One region of the Clostridium sp. CM042 genome, then DNA from elsewhere that is predicted to be linked to it. Evidence: riboswitches for the same ligand, from Rfam matches in the RefSeq annotation. Region 1 holds a riboswitch; the other holds the start of a gene.
The links. Region 1 has a riboswitch for nickel and cobalt ahead of ACWJJ7_RS06995 (AI-2E family transporter). Riboswitches for the same ligand answer to the same signal wherever they lie in the genome.

Region 1 (11,526 bases):
AATTTTGCAACTATAACTTCCATAATCTTTACCTCCCAAATGTCTTAACCTTAAAAACTTATGAATTAATGGTAAATTAGCGTTGAATTAATTATACCCGTTTTTCTTAAAATGTCACCTGATTTTTCACATATTTGTGCCCAATTAGCTATTTAAAATTAAATTAGTTATATTTAAAAACTTATATATATTCATAGTTAACATATATATAACATTCTCTTCATTATATTTTCACAATTTTATGTTACTATTTAAATAGTAATTTAAAGCAAAGGTCCCCCTTTACTTTAATAATAAAAGCTGTGAAGTTATACTTCACAGCTTTTTCATTTCTTCTTTTATAAGATTTTCAAACCTTTTATATTTACTACATTAGAAATTAGTTATCTACATTTAATGAAATCAGAAAAACTTATTAGCCTTCCATGGGAAATGATGGCACAGTAACCTTAGCTTTAAAAATGTCCCCATCAATTTCAATACTGAGATTTCCTCCTTGAATCTCTAGGATGCTTTTAGCAATGGAAAGTCCTAGTCCCGATCCTTCAGTAGTCCTTGACTCATCTCCCCTTTTAAATCTTTCAAATATTTCTTCTTCGTCAAAATTCATTTCATAAGAGGCTACATTTTTCATGATTATGATTATTTTAGAATTCTCCTCTATTAACTCAATATATACCCTAGTTTTAGGAAGCGCGTATTTTAATATGTTATTTATAAGATTTTCAAATACTCTCCAAGTCTTTTTCCCATCTAAATTAGCATAAACCTTTTCTTTAGGCATCTTTAACTTAAACGTTAAAAACGAATTGTTAATTTTCTCATCTAGTTCTGCTAAGGCTTGCTGCAAAAGTGCAGTTACATCTACTTTTTCTATATCAAGTTCCACCGCGCCACTAGCCATCTTAGAAGCTTCAAATAAGTCATCTATAAGTATCTTAAGTCTCTGAGATTTTCTATCTAATACTTCTATATACCCTTGTGCTTCTTCCTTCGCTATGCCTTCTTTTTTTAACAAATCAACGTAATTTATAATGGAAGTAAGTGGAGTTTTTAAATCATGAGACACATTAGTTATGAGTTCAGACTTAAGCCTTTCACTTTTCATCTCATTTTCTAGAGATTTTTTGAAAGAAGCCTTCATATTGTTTATATTATGGGCTATTCTAAAAAATTCTCTGTTCCCTTTTTCTTCCACAACGTAATCGAACTTTCCAGAAACTATTTCTTCCGTTCCTTTTATAAGTTTATATAAGAATCCACTTATCTTAAATATATAGAATAACATAATAATTACGTAACAAAGTATATATACCATTAATATTATTCCAGAAGCTGACTGTGCATTTCTCAAAGTAGGTAGACCAATTGAAGCCACTCCAAGTAATATAGTAAGTATAATAGCACCTATTACTTTAAACTTAGTTCTTTGAGCTATAGATCTATCTTTTATAGTAGTTTTTAATCTATGAAACAGGCATCTTTTTATCTCTACTCTAAAATCTTCTTTATTTCTTATTAAATTAAATATCACCCTTACATTAAAAATAAAGTAGACTATATAAACTGCTATTAGAGTCAGTATATAAATTTGCTTAAAATTATATGGTTTGTAGAAAAATCCAACATTATCTGTGTATACATTTATTATAAATGTATATACAACAAATATAAGTATCCTCAAATCGAAGGGTAGATTGTTGATCCTCTTTGATAGCTTTTGAATAAAATACATTTCTTCGTAGTTTTTCTTTAATATATATATTAACATGATAAATCCTATAATAAATGACACAACGCCTATTATTGCCTCTTTAATAATTCTTTGTCCTATAGAATTATAATAAACATAATTCTTATATATATAACTACTGTGATCTATGTCCTTTGGAATAATAAAATATACTTCTGTCCCATTACCTGTAGCCCACTGATTTATTGAGAATAATTCATCATAATTATTTAATAATTGTTTAGGAAATTTTATACTGTACAATGAATTATTTTTTACATATAAATCTATATCTGAAACATTTGCAATATTAGTATCTATAATATTGTTATTCCCTCTTGTTATGAAGTATTTTATTATACTTTTTTCCTTTACAGCGTTTTTAATATTCTCATATTCTTTAGTTTTATATGCCGCTATTTCCTTTTTCATATCCTCTAAAGTTTTTGTATTTTCCTTTTTAAGTTTATCAAGCTCTTCATTTTTTGTATATATTATCTTGCTTAGCTTACCTTTATTACCTTCTTTTTCTGCTGCTAATATATCATATTTATACTTATTGTTTATTTCATCTTCCTTATTCCTCAAGCCAGAATCATACACCATTTTAGATGACATTAGCTCTGTTTCTGTAACCTTTTCATCATCTGATTTCTGTGAATAATCTTTATATACACCATTAAGTGCTTGCATATTCTTAAAATAACCAACCAATTCATTTTTAAAATTTGAACTAGTGAAATAGGAATCCGATCCTATATATTCACTGTTTTTTATAAAGTCTCTTGCTGTCAAGGCTGCAAGTCCAAACATATATACACATATAATAAAAGCTACAATATATACATATTTATTTTTCGATTTTGTAGCCAATACCCCACACCACCTTTAAGTATTTAGGTTCCTTTGGATTTATCTCTATCTTCTCTCTTATTCTCCTTATATGAACTGACACAGTATTTTCTCCATTATAAAATGTTTCTTCCCAAACTCTTTCATATATTTCTTCAATTGAAAATACCCTTCCCTTATTTGTCATTAAAAGTTCTAATATCTTATATTCAATGGCTGTAAGTCTTATTTCTTTTTCATCCACTGTTACCATTTTTGAGTCTTTATTTAATATAAGTCCACGTACATTTATCTCATCTTCTCGTTCTTTATAATTGCCAAGGTTTGTATACCTTCTCAGCCCAGATTTAACTCTAGCTATAAGTTCCATTGGATTAAAAGGCTTTGTAATATAATCATCCGCACCTATATTAAGCCCTAATATTTTATCCGTATCTTCTGATTTAGCTGAAAGCATTATTATTGGAATGTTTTTATTTTCCCTGATTTTAAAGGTAGCTTTAATTCCATCCATTCGAGGCATCATTATATCCATTAATATAAGGTGAATTTCTTTTTCCTTCAAAACCTCCAGTGCTTCTATACCATCTACAGCATGAAATACTGTTATTCCTTCATTTTTTAAATATATTTCAATGGCTTCCCTAATTTCATATTCATCATCTACAATTAAAACGTTAAACTTAGTCATACTAATCACCCCTTGGCTATATTATATATGTTAATAAAGCAACTTTACAACCAAGATTTTCTCATAAAGAATGAAAAAGCATCTTTAGTAGCACCATTGGATTTAGTTATAACATTTATATTCCGAATGTGATAAACTTTACCCTCATAATCTTTTGCTTGATTATCACATATATAGGCATAGTCGTAATTTCCCTCCTTTACCCATTTCATAAATACATATGTATGACTTGGAAAGCCACTCCTATCATCTGTGGTGAAACATATATCTCCAGGCTTTAAGTTTTCATAATCCTTTTGTTTTTTAAATCCCTTTTCCTTAAGTACAGATATAAATTGTGATGTATTGCTTGTTTCCTTGGGCACATTAAAATTGTTTCTCCTTAGGACTTCTGACATAAAATAAACACAGGTATTTTTTGAACTACCCTGATTTAATTCTATGGCTGCATCATAGGCTTCTATTCGATTTCCTTTATCCTCTAGAAAATTATATATATTCTTATTTAAGGATAGATTTCCTGCTTGAGTATATGAATTAGTATTTGTTGAAAATATTATTGCTATACTTGTTATTATTAGAACAATTACAATTAGACTTGCTTTTCTCATTTGATTTCCCTCCTAAATAACTAGCTATAAGTAATTATACAGGGTACTTTTTACAAAATACTCATCATAATTCTTACAACTTTATTAAGAAAATCTAAAACTGCTCTAATAACAGCAAAGCCGCCATCATAAACTCAGATAGCGGCTTTAAATCTATTTAATACCCTTTTTATTTGTTAGTAATATATATTTTGATCATGGTACCACAAAAATATTACTCTTTATTGCGAATATATTTAAGACTTATACTTGGATTGCTAGTTTTTGTTGATCTAATCTCAAAATTTTTTAAGGATGCTACAAAAGGTGTCAGCTTTGCATAACCATAATTTCTAGTATCAAAATCAGGATACCTCTTATTAAGAGTGCTACCTAGTTCTCCTAAAAATGCCCAACCATCTTCATCTGAAATCTCAGTTATAATAGTTTTTATAGCCTCTACTAATTTACCAGAACTTATCATACCACCTTTTGATTCTTCTTGTGTTTGTGCTCCTTTAATAGTCGTTGTTTCAGTATGCTTTGGCGCCATTGAAGCTAATACTTCAAGATATTTAAACTTTTCACAAGCTGAAATGAAAGGTTTTGGAGTTTTCTTTTCTCCCATACCAATAACATACATACCGGCTTCGCGAAGGCGAGCTGCTAGTTTAGTAAAATCACTATCACTCGATACAATGCAAAATCCATCAACATTATTTGAATAGAGTATATCCATAGCATCTATTATAAGGGCTGCATCCGTGGAATTTTTGCCTGTGGTATAACTATATTGTTGTATTGGACTAATAGAATAATTAAGCAATACATTCTTCCATGAAGCTAGTTGAGGTTTGGTCCAATCGCCATAAATTCTTTTATATGTAGGTGTTCCATGATTTGAAATTTCGTCAATTATATACCTTATATATTTTTCAGATACATTGTCAGCATCAATCAAAACTGCAATTTTCTTATCCTTTTCCATCTTTATCTCCTTTACACCTTAATGTCTTTAAATTATTTTTTAATAAATCTATTAACTCATTATTTTAAAATAACATACTAAGTATAACATTCTACAAAATTCCAAATATTCCTTCTATATTTCAATAATTAACTATTAACCTGGTTTTAAACTTCGCTACCCGTTTCATCTGTTCGCTTTGTTATAATCTTTATTAAAAATAGTTTAATTATACCAGCAATAGGTACAGATAAAAGCATTCCAATTATACCTGCTAAACTTCCCCCGATAGTTATTGCCATGATTATGAAAATCGGGTGTAGACCCATGCTATCTCCTACAATTTTTGGTGATATAACTGCACCATCAAGTTGTTGAACCGCAAGAAGCAAAAGCACTGCCCATAGAGCTTGAATAGGATTTGGGCTAAGAATACCCACAATAATTGCTGGAATACAACCAATTAGTGGACCAACATAAGGTATAATATTGGCAATACCTGCTGTAAATCCAATAAGAATAGCAAAATCAATGCCTACAAAAGACAGTCCAATACTGCTAAGTAATCCAACTATTAAACCATCAAGGAGCTGTCCTCTTATAAACCTAGATACAATATAATTAATTTCAAAAAGAGTTTTATTAAGTCTCTTAAATCTACTTTCCTTCATTATAAGGCTCACAGAATTCAAGTATAGCTTTCTAAAAAATTCATAGTCCTTTAATAAATAAAAGGAAATAAACAAACCAATAAAACTGTTTACAATGCTGTTGCTTATACCTGCAAATAGTTTAATTGTACTATCTATAGAAAGTGATAAATATGAGTATACCTGCTTTATAGCTTCTGATAAATACCCCTTTATATCGAGGGAGAAACCACTTTGCGTGATTTTTCTGTTAATATAATCATAGAGCTCATTATAGCGTTTTATATAATCACTAATAGTTGCGAACATAACTGATAAGGTTTCATTGTGACTAATTTGTCCACCAATCATTGCATAGATACTATAAATAAGTATAATAAATAATAAAATCACTACTAAGTATGTTAGTATAATGCTAATCAAATGGGGCTTATATTTAAGTTTTAAGTGATTAACAAGAAAAGCATTTATAATCTTTGATAATGGATATAATAGATAAGCAATTATACAACCAATAATGAGTGGAGAAATCATTGAAAATAAAGAATTGATCGTACTAGTAATATTGCTAAAAACCTCTTTGAAATTAAATACTATATTATAGCTTATAAAAATCAAGGTTGCCGTGAGGGCAACATATAGTACATACTTAAGATACTTTCTGTCTAATCTGTTTTTCATGATTATATCCCCCTTAGTAATTAATTATCTTTGCATTTGTCATATTTATTAATACAAATAAAAAAGCCCGTAGAACAATAAACTGTCCCACAGGTGTATAATTTTAATCCTATTGCCATTTAGGTCCAACTTCACGAACTTTTTTACAAGTTCATCACCTGCTCAGTTTGTACTGTTATTTATATACAATACAAAGAGATTCCCTTAAATTTATCATACAAGGCTATTATATGTCAATATTTTTATTTTTTGTATATGACTTATATTAAAACCTTTGATATACCTGAATATCCGCTTAAATACATCATTGGTGGGTAGTACATTTGAAAATCGAGTATATCCCCTAATTTAATTTCACTATCACAATCTTCAATATCTATAATTAAGTGATCTGAACTACTTCCTATAGTTTTAACACCTTGTTTTTGTGGGATTAGCTTATCGTGTAAGCCAAAGTCCTGTTTTCCCACTGCAAGTAACGCCCTTTTTCTTATTCCTTTATCCTCATAGGTTGGTTTATTTCCAAAAGCATCAATAAATACTTTCCCAATAGGATGTGTAGGCTTATCTTTTATTTCCACAACCTGAGCTTTTAGCACAAAAGTATCTTTATGCATATGTTTCATATCATATCCCCTGAACTCCTCTAAATCTTGTGCCAATAGTATCCCCTCGCCTATTCTTAAATTATTTACTCTTTCAGGCATTTTCCCATCTATTATTAAAGGTATTGAACTTGTAGCACCTCCGGAAATCATCTCTAGTCTCCTGTTTATTTTACTCTCAATTATTTCAGCAATATTACAAAGTCTTCCTAAATTCTCTTCTGTAGGAATTATTGCCCCATAACAACCTAAGTTTGTTCCTACTCCATATAACTCTATATTCTCAAGATTATTTTCTACATATTCCGCTAAATCAATGAATTCGTTTTCATTAAAGACGCCTTCTCTTAAATCTCCAAGGTCAAGCATTAAAACCACCTTATGTTTTTTGCCTTGTAATTCACATTCTTTTTCAATCATATTCAATGTTTCTATTTCAGAATTTAGACTAAGATCAGCATATTGTACCAATTCTTTTATTTCACTAAACATTGGAATTCTAATCATCATAAAAGGTTTCTCTATTCCATATTCCTTTAGTTTAATTATTTGGTCCATTCTTGAACTTGCTATATATGTACACCCTGCATGTGCGAACTGTTCTGCAACCTCTGGTATTGCATTAAACCCCTTAACTACTCCAGCAATGCTTATCCCCTGAGCGCTACATAAACCCACCATGTATTCAATATTTTCGCGTACCTTTTTTAAACTTATTTCTAATATTGGATATTTAATACTTTGATAAGTTTTTTGTTTCATACCAATTCCCCCTAAAATATTTTATGTTTAGAATATATTTCCTAGGTTTTAAATAAGTTTTTAATATGAACTTAATCCTCTTAACTTATCCACATTATAACCCATAATAGGAATAATTTAAATAAGCCATCCAAAATGTATATACATCATCTCAACTGGTTAATTAATTTAAAAATGGATTAATTCATTACAAGCATATGCAAATCAATGCTCATCGTTTGATTTTGTTATAACATTAGAATACTTTTTCACCTCCTCATGAGCATTTTCTACTGCTACACCAAATCCAGAGTTTTTTATCATATCTAAATCATTAAGGTTATCCCCTATTGCCATTTTATTTGACTAAATTAGAAATATAATATAGACTAAATATGCAAGACGAATCTTGCGTCTTTATTCAGAAGAATAATTTTTTATAGTAAAAATTTATTATTAAAATTTAATAACTATTAAAATTAAACCACGAAGGTTTCGACTCTTTTCTTTTTTGAAGAAGGAGCTGAATTTTCGTGTTTTTTGCGTTTTTTATGTTATTTAGGAGAGGATAGAATGTTATGAATAATGTGATTTACATAGAAAAAAAAATAGTACAGTTCATTTTGGTTATATTTCTGCTGTCTATCATTGTCTTTTACATGGCAAGGTTATCACCTGGAGATCCTTTAATGTCTTATTATGGCGAAAGCGTTGAAAGGATGAATACTACACAAAAACTGGATGCAATGAAAAAGCTCGGATTAAACGACCCTATATATAGGCAATATATTAGCTGGTTAGCAAATGCGACTCATGGTGAATATGGTATATCTTATAAATATAAACAGAACGTTACGACAGTAATTAAAGATGTTTATATAAATACAGTTATACTAGGGGGTCTTTCTTATATATTAACCTTTTTATTTGCTCTACTTTTAGGAATTTTTTGCACCTTACATGAGGACAAGCTCATAGATAAAGTTATTTGCAAAATAGGTGTTATAACCACTTGTATTCCATCGTTTTGGGTATCGCTTATACTGATTTTAATTTTTAGTATTAATTTAGAGATATTACCTTCAAGTGGTGCCTATGGGCTGGGGCAATCCAGCAACATTGGAAGTAGAGTAGAGCATCTTCTACTTCCTTTAATTGTTCTGATATTGAGTCACCTTTGGTATTACACATACATGATTAGAAATAAATTAGTAGAAGAAATCAGACAAGATTATGTGTTATTATGCAAAGTTAAGGGTTTAAGTAAAAAGAAAATTTTATATAAACATTGTTTAAAAAATATTATGCCATCTTATATTAGTATTATGTCAATATCCGTTTCTCATATTTTAGGAGGAACTTATGTGGCAGAAAAAGTTTTTTCTTATCCTGGACTTGGCTCTCTATCCTTTGAGAGCGCTAAATATCATGATTATAATATGCTGATGGTACTTTGCTTAATAACAGGGATACTGGTGGTTTTCGTAAATATGCTAGCACAAGTAATTAACGATAAAATAGATCCAAGAATGAAACATGATCGGGGTGAGAGTTGTTGGAACGACAACATAGGGACTTTAAAATAGTTGGAGAAAATTATATTCCAGAGAAAGTAAAAGTACCTGAAAGAAAAAACTTAAAAAAACATATAAAAGAAAGACCTTATATCTCAATAGGAATGTTACTTACAATCATCCTTGGATGTATTTTTTACGGGATAATAACGAAAGTTGATCCTTCTTATATGGACCTAGGTAATATTAATGTAGCTCCTAACAGCACCTTTTACTTCGGTACAGATTCTTTAGGAAGAAATATTTTTACTATGATTTGGTATGGCGGTAGAATCTCTTTATTTATTGGGGTATTAGCTACGATCATATCAACTACAATCGCAATTGTATATGGAAGCCTCAGTGGTGTTGCATCTGAATTATTAGATGATATAATGATGAGATTTACCGAAATCGCACTTAGTATACCATCAATTTTGACCATAATTTTCATTCAAGCAATGATAGGAGAAGCAAATCCAGTATCTCTCTCCATTGTAATTGGGCTAACTAGTTGGATGAACATTTCTAAAATTGTACGAAGTGAAGTAAGGCAAATTAGAAATAGTGAATACATTTTAGCAGCAAAATGTGCTGGAGGTAAATTCTTTTATATTTTAAAAAGGCATCTGCTACCAAATTTCATTTCATCAATAATGTTTATGGTGGTTATTAATATCGGAAGCGCCATTTCAATAGAATCAACTTTGAGCTTTTTAGGGATTGGTCTTCCACTTGAAATTATTTCATGGGGTAGTATGCTCTCCCTTTCGGAAAAAGCATTGTTATCAAATTACTGGTGGATTATCTTGATTCCTGGTATATTTTTAGTGGTTACATTGGTTTGCATAACAAATATAGGAAACTATGTGAGGAAGAAAAACAATAAAGAATTTAGTAATTTATAAATTTATAAAATAATAAATATTAAGGAGAAAAATTATGCAATTAAAAAAACGAATGATTTTAGGAGTGGCGCTGATTATGAGCATGGCTTTATTAGTAGGCTGTGGTGGTGATAGTGATGCTGATAAGAAAGCAACATCGAATGAAAAGGTTTTAGTTTATGGAAGTGGGGATTATTCAAGTATCAATCCCGCATTATATGAACATGGAGAAATTAATTCCCTGATTTTTAGTGGCCTTACGACTCATGACAAAAACAACAAGATTGTTCCAGGACTTGCAAAAAGTTGGAAATATGATAAAGCTGCAAAAACATATACTTTTACATTAAGAAATGATGTAAAATGGCATGACAATGAACCTTTTTCGGCAGAGGATGTGAAGTTTACTTTAGATACAATTATAAATCCTAAAAATGCTTCAGAAATAGCCTCCAACTATGAAGATATTACCAAGATTAAAGTGGTAGACAAGACTACGTTAAAAATAACTTTAAAGGCACCAAATATCGCAATGCTGGATTATTTGACGATTGGTATTTTACCTAAGCACCTCTTAGAAGGAAAAGATATTGCAACAGATAAATTTAATCAATTTCCAATCGGAACTGGTCCATTTAAAATGGAGAGCTGGGATAAAGGACAAAGCATTACTCTTGTAAAAAATAAAGATTTCTATGTAAAAGAACCACAAATTGATAAAGTAGTCTTTAAAATTATAGAGGATACAAAGGCAAGAGCCCTGCAATTAAAATCAGGAGAATTGGATTTAGCGCAGGTTACACCACATGATGCTGGTCAATTTCAAAATAATAAGGAGCTTGTTATCTATGATATGAAAACATCAGACTACAGAGGAATTATGTATAATTTTAATAGTCCCTTATTTAAGTTAAATCCAGAATTACCTAATGCCTTAAGTTATGCTATTGATCGATTAGCTATTTTGGACAGTGTTCTATTAGGACAGGGGAAAGTAGCATATTCACCACTTCAGGCCGGAGAATATAACAACCCTGATATGAAAAAATTTGATTATAATCCTAAAAAAGCGAAGCAAGAGCTTGAAAAGGCGGGCTGGAAGCTTGGCAAGGACAAAATATATGAAAAGAACAATAAGAAAATATCATTTACTGTCAACTGCAATGAAGGAGACCAGGTTAGAGTTGATATGGCAAACGTCTGTGCACAACAGTTTAAAGCAATTGGGGTTGATATGAAGGTTGTGATGCAGGCAAAAATCGATTGGGAGAATCAAGACGCATTCCTGATTGGGTGGGGAAGTCCATTTGATCCGGACGATCACACTTATAAAGTGTTTGTAACAGGTAAAGGTAGTAATTTTAACAGCTATTCAAATGCCAAAGTTGATGCGTTATTACAGAAAGCAAGAGAAACTGATGTCGAAGCTGAGAGATCAAAATATTACAAAGAATTCCAAATCGAATTAGCTAAAGATATGCCATATACATTTATAACATACATCGATGCATTATATGTTTCAAAGCCTAATATAAAAGGGGTTACCCCAGAAACAGTATTAGGTCACCACGGCGTCG
Region 2 (11,526 bases), 1.3 Mb from region 1:
TTAATCACATCAGATATAGGGGTAGAGACTTCTATTCATGTAATTGAAAAGCTTAAAAAAAAGGTGAAAGAAGATAAAGTAAAAGAACCAGAAGAAATCTGGCCATGTTTAAAAGAAGTTTTGATTGACATATTAGGTGAAGATGAAAATCCAATACGGCATGGAAATCTACCTGAAGTACTTTTGATAATTGGGGTTAATGGAGTTGGTAAAACCACTTCTATTGGTAAAATCGCTGCATCGCTAAAAGCTGAAAAATATAAAGTTCTCATGGCTGCAGCGGATACATTCAGAGCGGCAGCAATTGATCAGTTAGAAATTTGGAGCAATAGAGCAGGCGTGGAATTAATAAAACATCAAGAGGGATCTGATCCTGCGGCTGTAGTTTTTGATGCTGTTCAAGCAGCCAAAGCAAGAAAAGTTGATGTGCTAATTTGTGATACGGCAGGTAGACTACATAATAAAAAGAATCTTATGGATGAATTAGCAAAAATAAATAGGGTGATTAAGCGGGAGTATAGTGAGGCCCATATGGAAACTTTACTAGTAATTGATGCTACAACAGGACAAAACGGAGTTGAGCAAGCTAAACAATTTATGCAAATATGTCCTATAGATGGTATAATACTAACTAAATTAGATGGCACGGCTAAAGGTGGCGTTGTAATATCAATAAAAAATCAACTTGATATACCAGTTAAATATATAGGCGTTGGTGAAGGGGTAGATGATTTACAAGAGTTTAATTCAAAAGATTTCGTAGAGGCTTTATTTTAAAATGTAGGTCTAAGACGCTAACTTATATAAATATATTGACCTGTTAAGTAAAACTACTTGACACTGCATTTAAAATCTGATAATATATGATTTGTGAGCAAGGTGATGAAATGGAAAAAAGATTTGAAATTTCCCTATTATTAGATTTTTATGGTGAATTGCTTACTGAAAAGCAAAGAAACATAATGGATATGTATTTTAATAATGATTTGTCTTTATCAGAAATAGCGGAGATAAATAATACTAGCAGGCAAGCTATTCACGATACTATTAAAAGATCTGATAATGTGCTTTTAGTATATGAAGAAAAATTAAAGTTATTAAATAAAAATCATGAACTAAAAGAAAATTTAAAAAACATTATATCAAAATTAGATAACTTACAAATTAACATAAAAGATGAAAAGATAAATAAGATTATATGTGATATAAAAACCCAGATTATTGAAAACATTTAGGAGGTTTATTATGGCTTTTGAAGGATTATCTTCTAAGTTACAGGATACCATAAAAAAATTAAAAGGTAAGGGTAAGCTTTCCGAAAAAGATATTAAAAATGCTATGAGAGAAGTAAAATTAGCATTGCTTGAAGCAGATGTTAACTATAAAGTAGTTAAAGAATTTGTGAAAAATGTTAGCGAAAAGTGTCTAGGTAATGGAGTATTAGAAAGCTTAACACCTGGGCAACAGGTTATCAAAATCGTTAATGATGAGTTAACTGATTTAATGGGTAATTCAGAAAGTAAGTTAGAGTTTTCTATAAATGGGATAACAGTTATAATGCTTGTTGGGCTTCAAGGTGCCGGTAAAACCACAATGGGTGGTAAACTTGCTCTTTCACTGAAACGAAAAAACAAAAAACCACTATTGGTTGCTTGTGATATATATAGGCCTGCTGCAATTAAACAATTGCAGGTAGTTGGAAAACAAATTGAAGTTCCGGTTTTTGCCATGGGAGACAATGCGAGTCCCGTAGATATAGCAAAAGCATCATTAGACTTTGCTAAAGATAATGGTAATAATGTAGTTATAATAGATACAGCAGGAAGACTTCATATAGATGAAACTTTAATGGCGGAACTTCAAAATATAAAATCAAGTGTGAAGCCAAGCGAAATAATGCTAGTTGTAGATTCTATGACTGGTCAGGATGCAGTTAATGTAGCAGAAAGTTTTAATTCACAGCTAGATATAACTGGAATAATTTTGACTAAGTTAGATGGTGATACAAGAGGTGGTGCAGCTTTATCAATCAAAGCAATAACTGGTAAATCTATAAAATTTGTTGGTGTTGGCGAGAAAATGAATGATTTGGAAGTTTTCTATCCAGATAGAATGGCATCAAGAATACTTGGTATGGGTGATGTGCTTTCATTAATAGAAAAAGCACAGCAAGCTATAAATGAAGATGAAGCAAAAGAACTTGGTAGCAGAATTCTTTCCAAAGAATTCAATTTAGAGGATTATTTAGCAATGATGCAACAAATGAAAAAACTTGGACCATTGAATAAATTAATTGAAATGATGCCAGGTGTAAATAAAAAAGAATTACAGGGTGTAGATTTGTCTCAAGGCGAAAAAGAAATGGGAAAAGTTGAAGCTATTATAAGCTCAATGACTATATCAGAAAGAACACATCCTAGTTTAATTAGTTCTTCTTCTTCTAGAAAAAAGAGAGTTGCTAATGGGTCAGGTACTTTGGTACAGCAAGTAAATAAGGTGTTAAAAGATTTTGAGATGGCAAAGAAACTTATGAAGCAAGCGAAAGGATTCCAAAAACCTGGTAAAAAAGGTCTGTTTGGTAAAATGCCTTTTTAATAAAACTATTTGAGTAATGATTGAATTTAGATTTAAGGAGGTGATTATACATGGCAGTTAAAATAAGATTAAAAAGAATGGGTGCTAAACATGCTCCATTTTATAGAGTAGTAGTTGCAGATTCAAGAGCTCCTAGAGATGGAAGATTTATAGAAGAAATAGGATACTATAACCCAACAACAGAGCCAACTACTATTAAAATTGATGTTGAAAAAGCAACTAAGTGGATGAAAAATGGTGCACAACCATCTGATACAGTTAAAAGGTTACTTAGCAAAATAGCAGTCAACTAGAAAAGTTTGTAAGTAATGAATGGAGGAGTTTTCCATGAAACAGTTACTTGAAGTATTGGCAAAGTATTTAGTTGATAAACCAGAAATGGTAGTAGTAAACGAAGTAGCACATGAGCATTCAGTAATTCTTGAATTGTCTGTAGCTCATGAGGATATGGGAAAAGTTATAGGTAAACAAGGTAGAATAGCTAAAGCTATTAGAACGGTTGTTAAGGCAGCTGCTGTTAAAGAAAATAAAAAAGTAGTTGTTGAAATAAAGTAAGAGTTAGGTTCTGCCTAACTCTTATTTTAATTAAATTTTGAGTTTTGGTTATTTATATAAGTGATTTTGAAAGGAGGATTTTAAATGGAAGATTTTATGAGTGTAGGTAAGATAGGTAAAACACATGGCTTAAAGGGTGAAGTTAAAGTCTTTTCGCTCACTGATAGTCTTGAAAGATTTAAAAAATTAAAAAGTGTGTATATTGATGGCGAAATTAGAAAAGTTGAAGGTTGTAAACTTCAAGCGGATAGAGCAATACTTAAAATTGAAGGTATAGATAGCATAGAGCAAGCAGAATTATATAGAAATAAGTACTTGATGGTTAGCCGCGAAGATGCTGTTGAATTGCCAGAGGGTAGCTACTATGTGGCTGATTTATTAAATTGCAGTGTTTTCGAGCAGGGTGGAGAAGAACTTGGAAAAGTATATGATGTTCTTCATACGCCGGGTAATGATGTATATTGGGTTAAGGGAAATAAAGAAGTGCTCATTCCAGTGCTTAAGGATATTATAGTTAGTATAGATATTAATAAACGCGAAATAATAATTAAGCCGATAAAAGAATGGCAAGAATGAAAATAGACATTTTAACTCTATTTCCTGAAATGTTTGATATTTTTAATTATAGTATCATTGGAAGAGCCATAGAGAAAAACATACTGGAGATTTCTCCTCGTAATATTCGCGACTATGCAGTAAACAAACATAAAAAAGTTGATGATACTCCTTATGGTGGTGGAGCGGGTATGGTAATGCAAACTCAACCGATAGTTCACTGTATTAATGATGTTAAATTGCATAATGGTGGAAAGGTAATATTTTTGGGACCACGGGGTATTCCTTTTACCCAAGATATTGCAAAAAAGCTATGTGAGGAAAAAGAATTAATATTTGTATGTGGACATTACGAAGGTATTGATGAGAGAACCTATGACTATATAGATATGGAGATTTCTTTAGGTGATTATGTTTTGACAGGTGGAGAAATGGCATGTATTCCTATAGTGGATAGTATTTGTAGATTAATTCCAGGGGTATTATCTTGCCCGGAGAGTTTCACAGAAGAATCTTTTTATGATGGAGTACTAGAGTATCCTCAGTATACAAGACCAGAATGTTTTGAGGGTAAAAAGGTTCCAGAGGTATTGACCTCAGGACATCATGAAAATATACGAAAATGGAGAAGATTGCAGTCACTCTTAATAACTAAAGAAAAAAGGCCGGATTTATTTCAAAACCTTAATCTTACGAAGGAAGATAAAAAACTATTAAGTAAGGCTTTTGAAAGAAAGCAATAAGTATAAATGTACGATTATACTGACTAGTTATTTTTAAATATGATTAATTAATGTCCGGAGAGTTATTTAAAGTTAAAAATATCTTATATATAAGCATAAAAAGTGTTTTTATATTGATATATATATTTTTTTATGATAAAATGTAGTTTGTGCTAGTACGGACGGTCCTCTGCTATATTATAATGAGCATGAACGTCACAATAAAATTTTAGGAGGGAATGCACATGTTAGAAATTATAAGAGCAATAGAATCAGAACAAATCAGAACTGACTTACCAGAATTTAGTGTAGGTGATACTGTTAAGGTTCACATCAAAATTAGTGAAGGTAACAAGGAGAGAGTCCAAGTATTCGAAGGAACCGTTCTTAAAAGACAACACGGCGGTTTAAGAGAAACTTTCACAGTAAGAAGAGTAGCATCTGGTGTTGGTGTTGAAAAAACATTCCCAGTAAACGCTCCAGTAATTGAGAAAATTGAAATTGTAAGATTAGGTAAAGTTAGAAGAGCTAAACTATTCTACTTAAGAGATAGAGTTGGTAAGGCTGCAAAGGTTAAAGAAAGAATGAGAAAATAAAATTGGGGCTGAAAAGTCCCTTTTTACATTTAAAGATAATTAAACTTGGGTGTAAATATTCTTCTGAAGTTTTCAATTAAGTGATTTTAGTAGTTTATTAAGTAGGTGTGTATATTGACAAAAGAAATTTTCGCAGTAGTAAGATCTATAGCAATTTCACTTTTAATCGCTGTATTTATTATAAATTTCATATTCCAAATAGTAACAGTGAATGGTGGATCTATGGTTCCTACGGTGCAAAATAATGATAAATTAATAATTGAAAAAGTATCATATAGAATAACAGCTGCTAAGAGAAATGATATTGTAGTAATAAAGTACCCTGCTGATATAAGTCAAAGAATAATAAAAAGAGTTATAGCAGTTGCTGGAGATAAAGTTAAAATTAACAATAATGTATTGTACATAAATGGTAAAATTATTAATGAGTACTATAAAAATGAAAATTTCATGAAAGACTATGATGAAGCTCTGGTGCCTCAAGGTTCAATTTTTGTCCTCGGAGATAATAGAAATTTCAGTAAAGATAGTCGAAGTAGTGATGTTGGGTTTGTAAAACTCAATCTTTTGGAAGGAAAAGCGGTTATAAGGCTTTATCCATTCAATAAAATGGGAGGGATTAGATAGTATGGCAATGACAATAAATTGGTTTCCAGGTCATATGGCTAAGACAAGAAGACAAATTGGAGAGAGTTTAAAACTTGTTGATGCTGTAATAGAAATTAGAGATGCGAGAATAGTTAAATCAAGCGCCAATCCACAAATTGATGAGATATGTAAAGATAAGCCTAGAGTCATTTTACTAAATAAAAGTGATCTAGCTGAAGATAAAGTAACTAAAGACTGGATAAAAAAGCTTACAACGGATACTATAAAGCCATTGGCTGTAAATTGTATTACAGGTCAAGGTCTAAAAAGTATAAAGAGTACGCTTGATGAGTTATTAAAAGAAAAACATGATAGACAAAGAAAAAAAGGATTAGTTAACATAGTTACGAGGGTTATGGTAGTTGGTATACCTAATGTTGGTAAATCTTCTTTTATAAATAAATTAGGAAAAAATAATATTGCTAAAACTGGTGATAGACCGGGAGTTACTAAAAGCAAGCAATGGATAAAAACTAGCTTAGGTATAGAATTAATGGATACTCCAGGTGTATTATGGCCTAGATTTGAAGATGAAGTAGTTGGACTTAATTTGGCATTTACAGGAGCTATTAAAGATGAAGTTATAGATATCGAGGAATTAGCTCTTAAATTAGTAGAAAGGCTTCAGACTAATAATGCACAGATATTAATGGAAAGATATAAGCTTTCAGAAATTATGGAGAATCCTTTAGATAATATGGACAATATAGCTAAAAAAAGGGGAGCAGTAATTTCTAGGGGTAACATTGATTATAATAGAGTAGCAGTGATGCTTCTTGACGAATTTAGAGGTGGAAAATTAGGAGCTATATCTCTAGAAAGAGTAGATTAAGGTTGTCATATAAGGCATTTGAAAATAATCATATACAATTCTATTTGAAAAAATGTAGGGCATCTTAAAAAATAATTAGTCAGTGTTTTAGTCATTTTTTAAGATGCCTAATTAAGACAATTTAGAAAGTATTTAAAATCAAACGAGGATAAAGATTTAATCTTAAGAGCTAACGATTCTAAAAAATTATCAATAGCTTGCAGAAAAGAGCTAGCTCATATTATTAAAGAAAAAGCCTTAGCCTATAAAATTATTGCTATTGACAATAAACAGATTGATGAAAAAGGCATTGGTTGGTGCAATAATCAAGTATTTATAGAATGTTGTGCGGGGCTAACTATTAAACCAGAATTAGTATTATCAGATGGTTATAAAATAAAAAACTTTTCAAATTTAAATGAGTTTGTAATAAAGGGAGATACATTAAGTATAAGCATAGCGTGTGCTTCTATAATTGCTAAAGTATATAGAGATGAACTGATGGTACAGTATCATAATGAATACCCCAATTATGGGTTCGATAGAAACGTTGGTTACGGCACAGAAGAACATGTGCTTGCAATAAAAAAATGCGGAACTATTCCAATACACAGAAAAAGTTTTTTGAAAAATATTTTAGATGAAAATAAAAATTAAAATATATTTTTATTTTTATTTTTATTTTCCTAGAAAATTATAATTGAAAAGCGTCTTCGATATGATTAATTAAAAAATTATTATTATCACTATTCAGCATAACTTCTACAACATCAAATCTAAAATTGTAGTTATTAATATTTTTTCTAGAAATATATACTTGAGCTGTTTTATAAATTTTCTTCTGTTTAGAAGAAGTAACTGATTCAGCGGGTGTCCCATAATTTATTCCATATCTAGTTTTCACCTCAACAAAGCAAATATAGCCTTTATTTATTGCTATTAGGTCTATTTCACCACATTTGCATCTGAAATTTTTATCTAATATTCTATATCCTAAATTTTTTAAATAATTTTCTGATATATCTTCACCAAGTGCTCCGATATCTTTATTGAAAGTTTTCATTCGAAACATCCTTCCTTAAATTTCTATAATTTCTATATATACTAATACTAGATTAAAAGAGGCTAAAAATCAATATAATGTTTATAAATTCAAAAAGTTAAGGTGCATCTAAACTGAGACTTTTTAAATAGATAAATCCAAAAGTCTAACAAAATGATGCACTTCTAAAAAATATAAAACTAATGATCAATTTAAAATAACTGCATACATTATTAAGTATATTAACCAAATTATCTTGATGAACAATTTTATAATATATCAAATCAATTCATCTATGTATTAAAGCAAAATTAGTTTAGAAAATATTTATATGTATTATGTTCTAATGTCTAGAAAAATGAGTAACAATTAAAGTAAATAGATTTATTAAAATAAAGGAGATTTTATGAAAAAAAACATTTCTTATCAATTTAGAAATAAATTTTTTTTAAAATTTAAGATTGGAAAAATAATAATTAGCATTATTGTAATTATAGGTGTAATTATATTCTTTCCGCATTTTTTTAGAAATACTTATACAGTAACCATTGCAAATAAACGAGTAATAAGACATGATAATATTGATACGTATTTAATTTATGCACAAATGGAGAATGGTAATATAAAGGTGTTTGAGGATACTAATAGTTTATTAGAATTTAAAATTCATTCTGAAGATGTGTATTGGGGATTGACAATTAATAGAAAATACGAAATTAAAGCATATGGTTTAAGTATACCTTTATTATCATATTATCAAAACATTACAAAAATTAAAGGGATAAAATAGAAAGAAACGTAGAGAAATAAATAGAACTTTATAACACCCTCTGCACCATAAGTACCATCGGCGACAGCAGGACAAATAATGAAAAACATAATAATATAGGTTATAACATTTCTCGCCATTTCTAGGCAGTAGCGTGTTTCTATACAGTAACCTCACCTAACAAGAATATTAAATTGTTATTCTCAATTAGTTTTAATCTTATGTTTTATATTATGTGCAAAGCTAAAGTATGTCAATGATTTTTTAGATTTATTTTTAATTTTCGATATCGATTGATAATTGATATTGATGTTTTGTACAAAGAATTTATACCTTTTCATTATAGAAACTAAATTAGGGGACATACTTGATTTTTTAACGTACTACCACAAATGATGTAACATAAAAAGATATTGGCATATAATAGTCTGTATGATAGATTTAACTGAATCTTTTTGCACTGCACACAAATCTACAGTACAAACTGAGCAGGCGATGAACTTGTAAAAAAGTTCGTGGGGCTGGGCCTAAATGGCAACAGGATGAATTATACACCTGTGGGACAGTTTATTGTTCTACGGTTTTTTTATACCCATTTCTAGAACATATCTGAAGATTGCAATGCCATAGAGTTAATCTAAATATGCTTAAAAAAGCAAAACATGGAGGTAACTACTTATGACAGAACAACGAATCAAAGGACAACAAGGACTTACTACTTTGAAAGCAAAAGAGCTTCAAGAAAAATTTGGAAAGAATGAGCTTGTGGCTAAAAAAAAGGAAAGCTTTTTTCACAAGATTTTAAAAGTTATTAGCGAACCAATGTTTTTACTCTTAATAGTTGCAGCTATAATTTATTTTATTTTAGGAGAACCTAGAGATGGTTCTATTATGCTTGTTTTCGTTATTGGAATTATTAGTATTGAGGTAATTCAAGAATGGAAAACTGACAAAGCACTAAATGCATTAAAAGATTTGTCAGCTCCGCGTATCACAGTACTTCGAGACGGAATTGAAAAAACAATTAATAGTTTCGATTTAGTGCCTGGTGACATAATGTATATCGCTGAGGGTGTTAAAGTTCCTGCTGATGGTATAGTTTTAAAAGAAAGTACTCTTTGTATTGATGAATCATCGCTTACAGGAGAGGCTGAGGGTGTATGGAAAATTACTACAGAAGATAAGGACACCACTAGCACTGATTATTGGCGACCTGATTATTGCTACACAGGAACTCTTGTTACACAAGGTACTGGTACTATATTAGTAGATAAAATAGGAGCAATAACTGAATATGGAAAAATAGGACAAAATATTGTGTCTGCTCCTGAGAATCCAACACCGCTTCAAAAACAAACTGGAGAGCTCGTAAAACTATGTGCAGGAATTGCAGCTGTTTTATTCGTTTTTGTTGGAATTATTACGTATTTAAATCTAACAGATCACATGTTTAAAGCTAGAATTATAGAAAGTATTTTATCAGGAGTAACTCTTGCTATGGCCATGATACCAGAAGAATTTCCAGTTATTCTAACCGTATTTTTATCAATGGGTGCTTGGAGACTTGCTAAAAATAAATCCATTGTTAGGAAGTTACCATCAGTAGAAACATTAGGCGCTGTTTCTGTTCTTTGTGTTGATAAAACAGGTACAATAACAATGAACAAAATGACAGTTACAGACACTTGGAGTTTAACAGGTGATACAAAAAAATTAACTAAGATAATGGGTATGGGTTGTAAATCAGATGCCTATGACCCAATGGAAAAGGCAATGATATCCTATTGCGGCGAACAAGGAATCACAAGAGAAATTCTTTTTGGTGGTCAACTGATTAAAGAATATGCTTTTACTAATGAAACAAAAATGATGGGCCACGTTTGGAAAAATGGTGACAACATTGTAGTTGCGGCAAAAGGTTCACTTGAACATATTTTAACAATATGTAACTTAACAGAGGATGAAAGAAAGATAGCAGAAACTAATATAATGGAAATGTCTAAGCAAGGACTTCGTGTTATTGCTGTTGGACAAATGATTATAAATAACACAAATGATATACCGGGTACCCTTGAGGAATGCAGCCTGCAACTTTTAGGAATGGTTGGGCTTGTTGATGCTCCTCGAGAATCTGTAAAACAAGATATTGAAGCTTGCACCAAAGCGGGTGTACGTGTGGTTATGATAACAGGAGATAACGGAATAACTGCTAGTTCCATTGCAAAGAAAATTAATATGCCAAACGGTGACAAAATAATTACCGGTGATGAGCTTAATAAAATGAGTGATGAAGAGCTTTGCGAAAGGGTTAAAAATATTAGTGTATTCTCGAGAGTTATACCTGAACATAAAATGAGAATAGTTAAGGCTTTTAAGAGAAATGGTGAAATAGTTGCGATGACCGGTGATGGTGTTAATGATGCCCCTGCTCTTAAATATGCAGATATTGGTATTGCTATGGGTAAACGTGGTTCAGAAGTTTCAAGAGAAGCAGCGGATATAATCTTACTTGATGATAATTTTTCTACTATTGTGGACACCATAAAAGATGGTAGAAGAATTTATGATAACATCAGAAAAGCAGTTGGATATGTATTTACTATTCATATTCCTATTGCATTTGCAGCACTACTTGCTCCACTTATGGGAATAAGCCCTGCAAGTCTTTTATTACTTCCACTACACGTTGTTTTACTTGAACTTGTAATTGACCCTACCTGCTCTATTGTATTGGAACGTCAGCCAGCAGAACATGATATTATGCAAAGGTCGCCACGTGATCCATTTGAAAAACTGGTAACAGCAAAAATTCTTTTCAAAAGTGTTATGCAAGGACTCGTGATATTTGGAGCATCCTTCGGAACGTATTTTACATTTTTAAATAAGTCTCCAGATAATGCACCTCTTGCAAGGGCAATGGGACTCACTATTATATTGCTAGCTAATATGTTATTGGTTAAAGTTAATAGTTCAGATTCTGATTTTGCAATTAAATCATTTAGGAGGCTTATAAAGGATAAGGTAATGTGGGGCGTTAGTTTAGGAACAATAGTAGGACTTTTAGTAATACTATATACTCCTCTCTGTGTTTTTTTGAAACTCGCCCCACTATCTTTAAATCAATTTATACTAGCAGCAGCCATAGCAATAGCCTCAGTTATTTGGTATGAACTTATAAAGGTTGTGAAATATATAAAAAAGAATTAACTTTAAGATGCTACAAACCAAATGAT

Region 2: linked by a shared signal. The riboswitch ahead of ACWJJ7_RS01165 (cation-translocating P-type ATPase) and the one ahead of ACWJJ7_RS06995 (AI-2E family transporter) in region 1 are both predicted to bind nickel and cobalt.

Annotation. Positions count from the first base shown of each region.
Region 1 covers NZ_CM143646.1:1,461,025-1,472,550, forward strand. The annotation lists gene ACWJJ7_RS06970 (aspartate kinase) at 1-23, opposite strand, end outside; gene ACWJJ7_RS06975 (sensor histidine kinase) at 416-2,605, opposite strand; gene ACWJJ7_RS06980 (response regulator transcription factor) at 2,583-3,275, opposite strand; gene ACWJJ7_RS06985 (hypothetical protein) at 3,320-3,886, opposite strand; gene ACWJJ7_RS06990 (NYN domain-containing protein) at 4,101-4,853, opposite strand; gene ACWJJ7_RS06995 (AI-2E family transporter) at 5,000-6,163, opposite strand; NiCo riboswitch at 6,244-6,339, opposite strand; gene ACWJJ7_RS07000 (alanine racemase) at 6,424-7,530, opposite strand; gene ACWJJ7_RS07005 (HAD family hydrolase) at 7,735-7,866, opposite strand; gene ACWJJ7_RS07010 (ABC transporter permease) at 8,088-9,095, shown strand; gene ACWJJ7_RS07015 (ABC transporter permease) at 9,065-9,970, shown strand; gene ACWJJ7_RS07020 (ABC transporter substrate-binding protein) at 10,005-11,526, shown strand, end outside.
Region 2 covers NZ_CM143646.1:205,474-216,999, forward strand. The annotation lists gene ftsY (signal recognition particle-docking protein FtsY) at 1-777, shown strand, start outside; gene ACWJJ7_RS01105 (putative DNA-binding protein) at 888-1,235, shown strand; gene ffh (signal recognition particle protein) at 1,246-2,595, shown strand; gene rpsP (30S ribosomal protein S16) at 2,646-2,888, shown strand; gene ACWJJ7_RS01120 (KH domain-containing protein) at 2,923-3,150, shown strand; gene rimM (ribosome maturation factor RimM) at 3,235-3,726, shown strand; gene trmD (tRNA (guanosine(37)-N1)-methyltransferase TrmD) at 3,723-4,448, shown strand; gene rplS (50S ribosomal protein L19) at 4,673-5,023, shown strand; gene lepB (signal peptidase I) at 5,138-5,650, shown strand; gene ylqF (ribosome biogenesis GTPase YlqF) at 5,658-6,503, shown strand; partial or broken gene ACWJJ7_RS01150 (ribonuclease HII) at 6,657-7,139, shown strand; gene ACWJJ7_RS01155 (YraN family protein) at 7,177-7,545, opposite strand; gene ACWJJ7_RS01160 (DUF1523 family protein) at 7,931-8,314, shown strand; NiCo riboswitch at 8,768-8,861, shown strand; gene ACWJJ7_RS01165 (cation-translocating P-type ATPase) at 8,972-11,500, shown strand.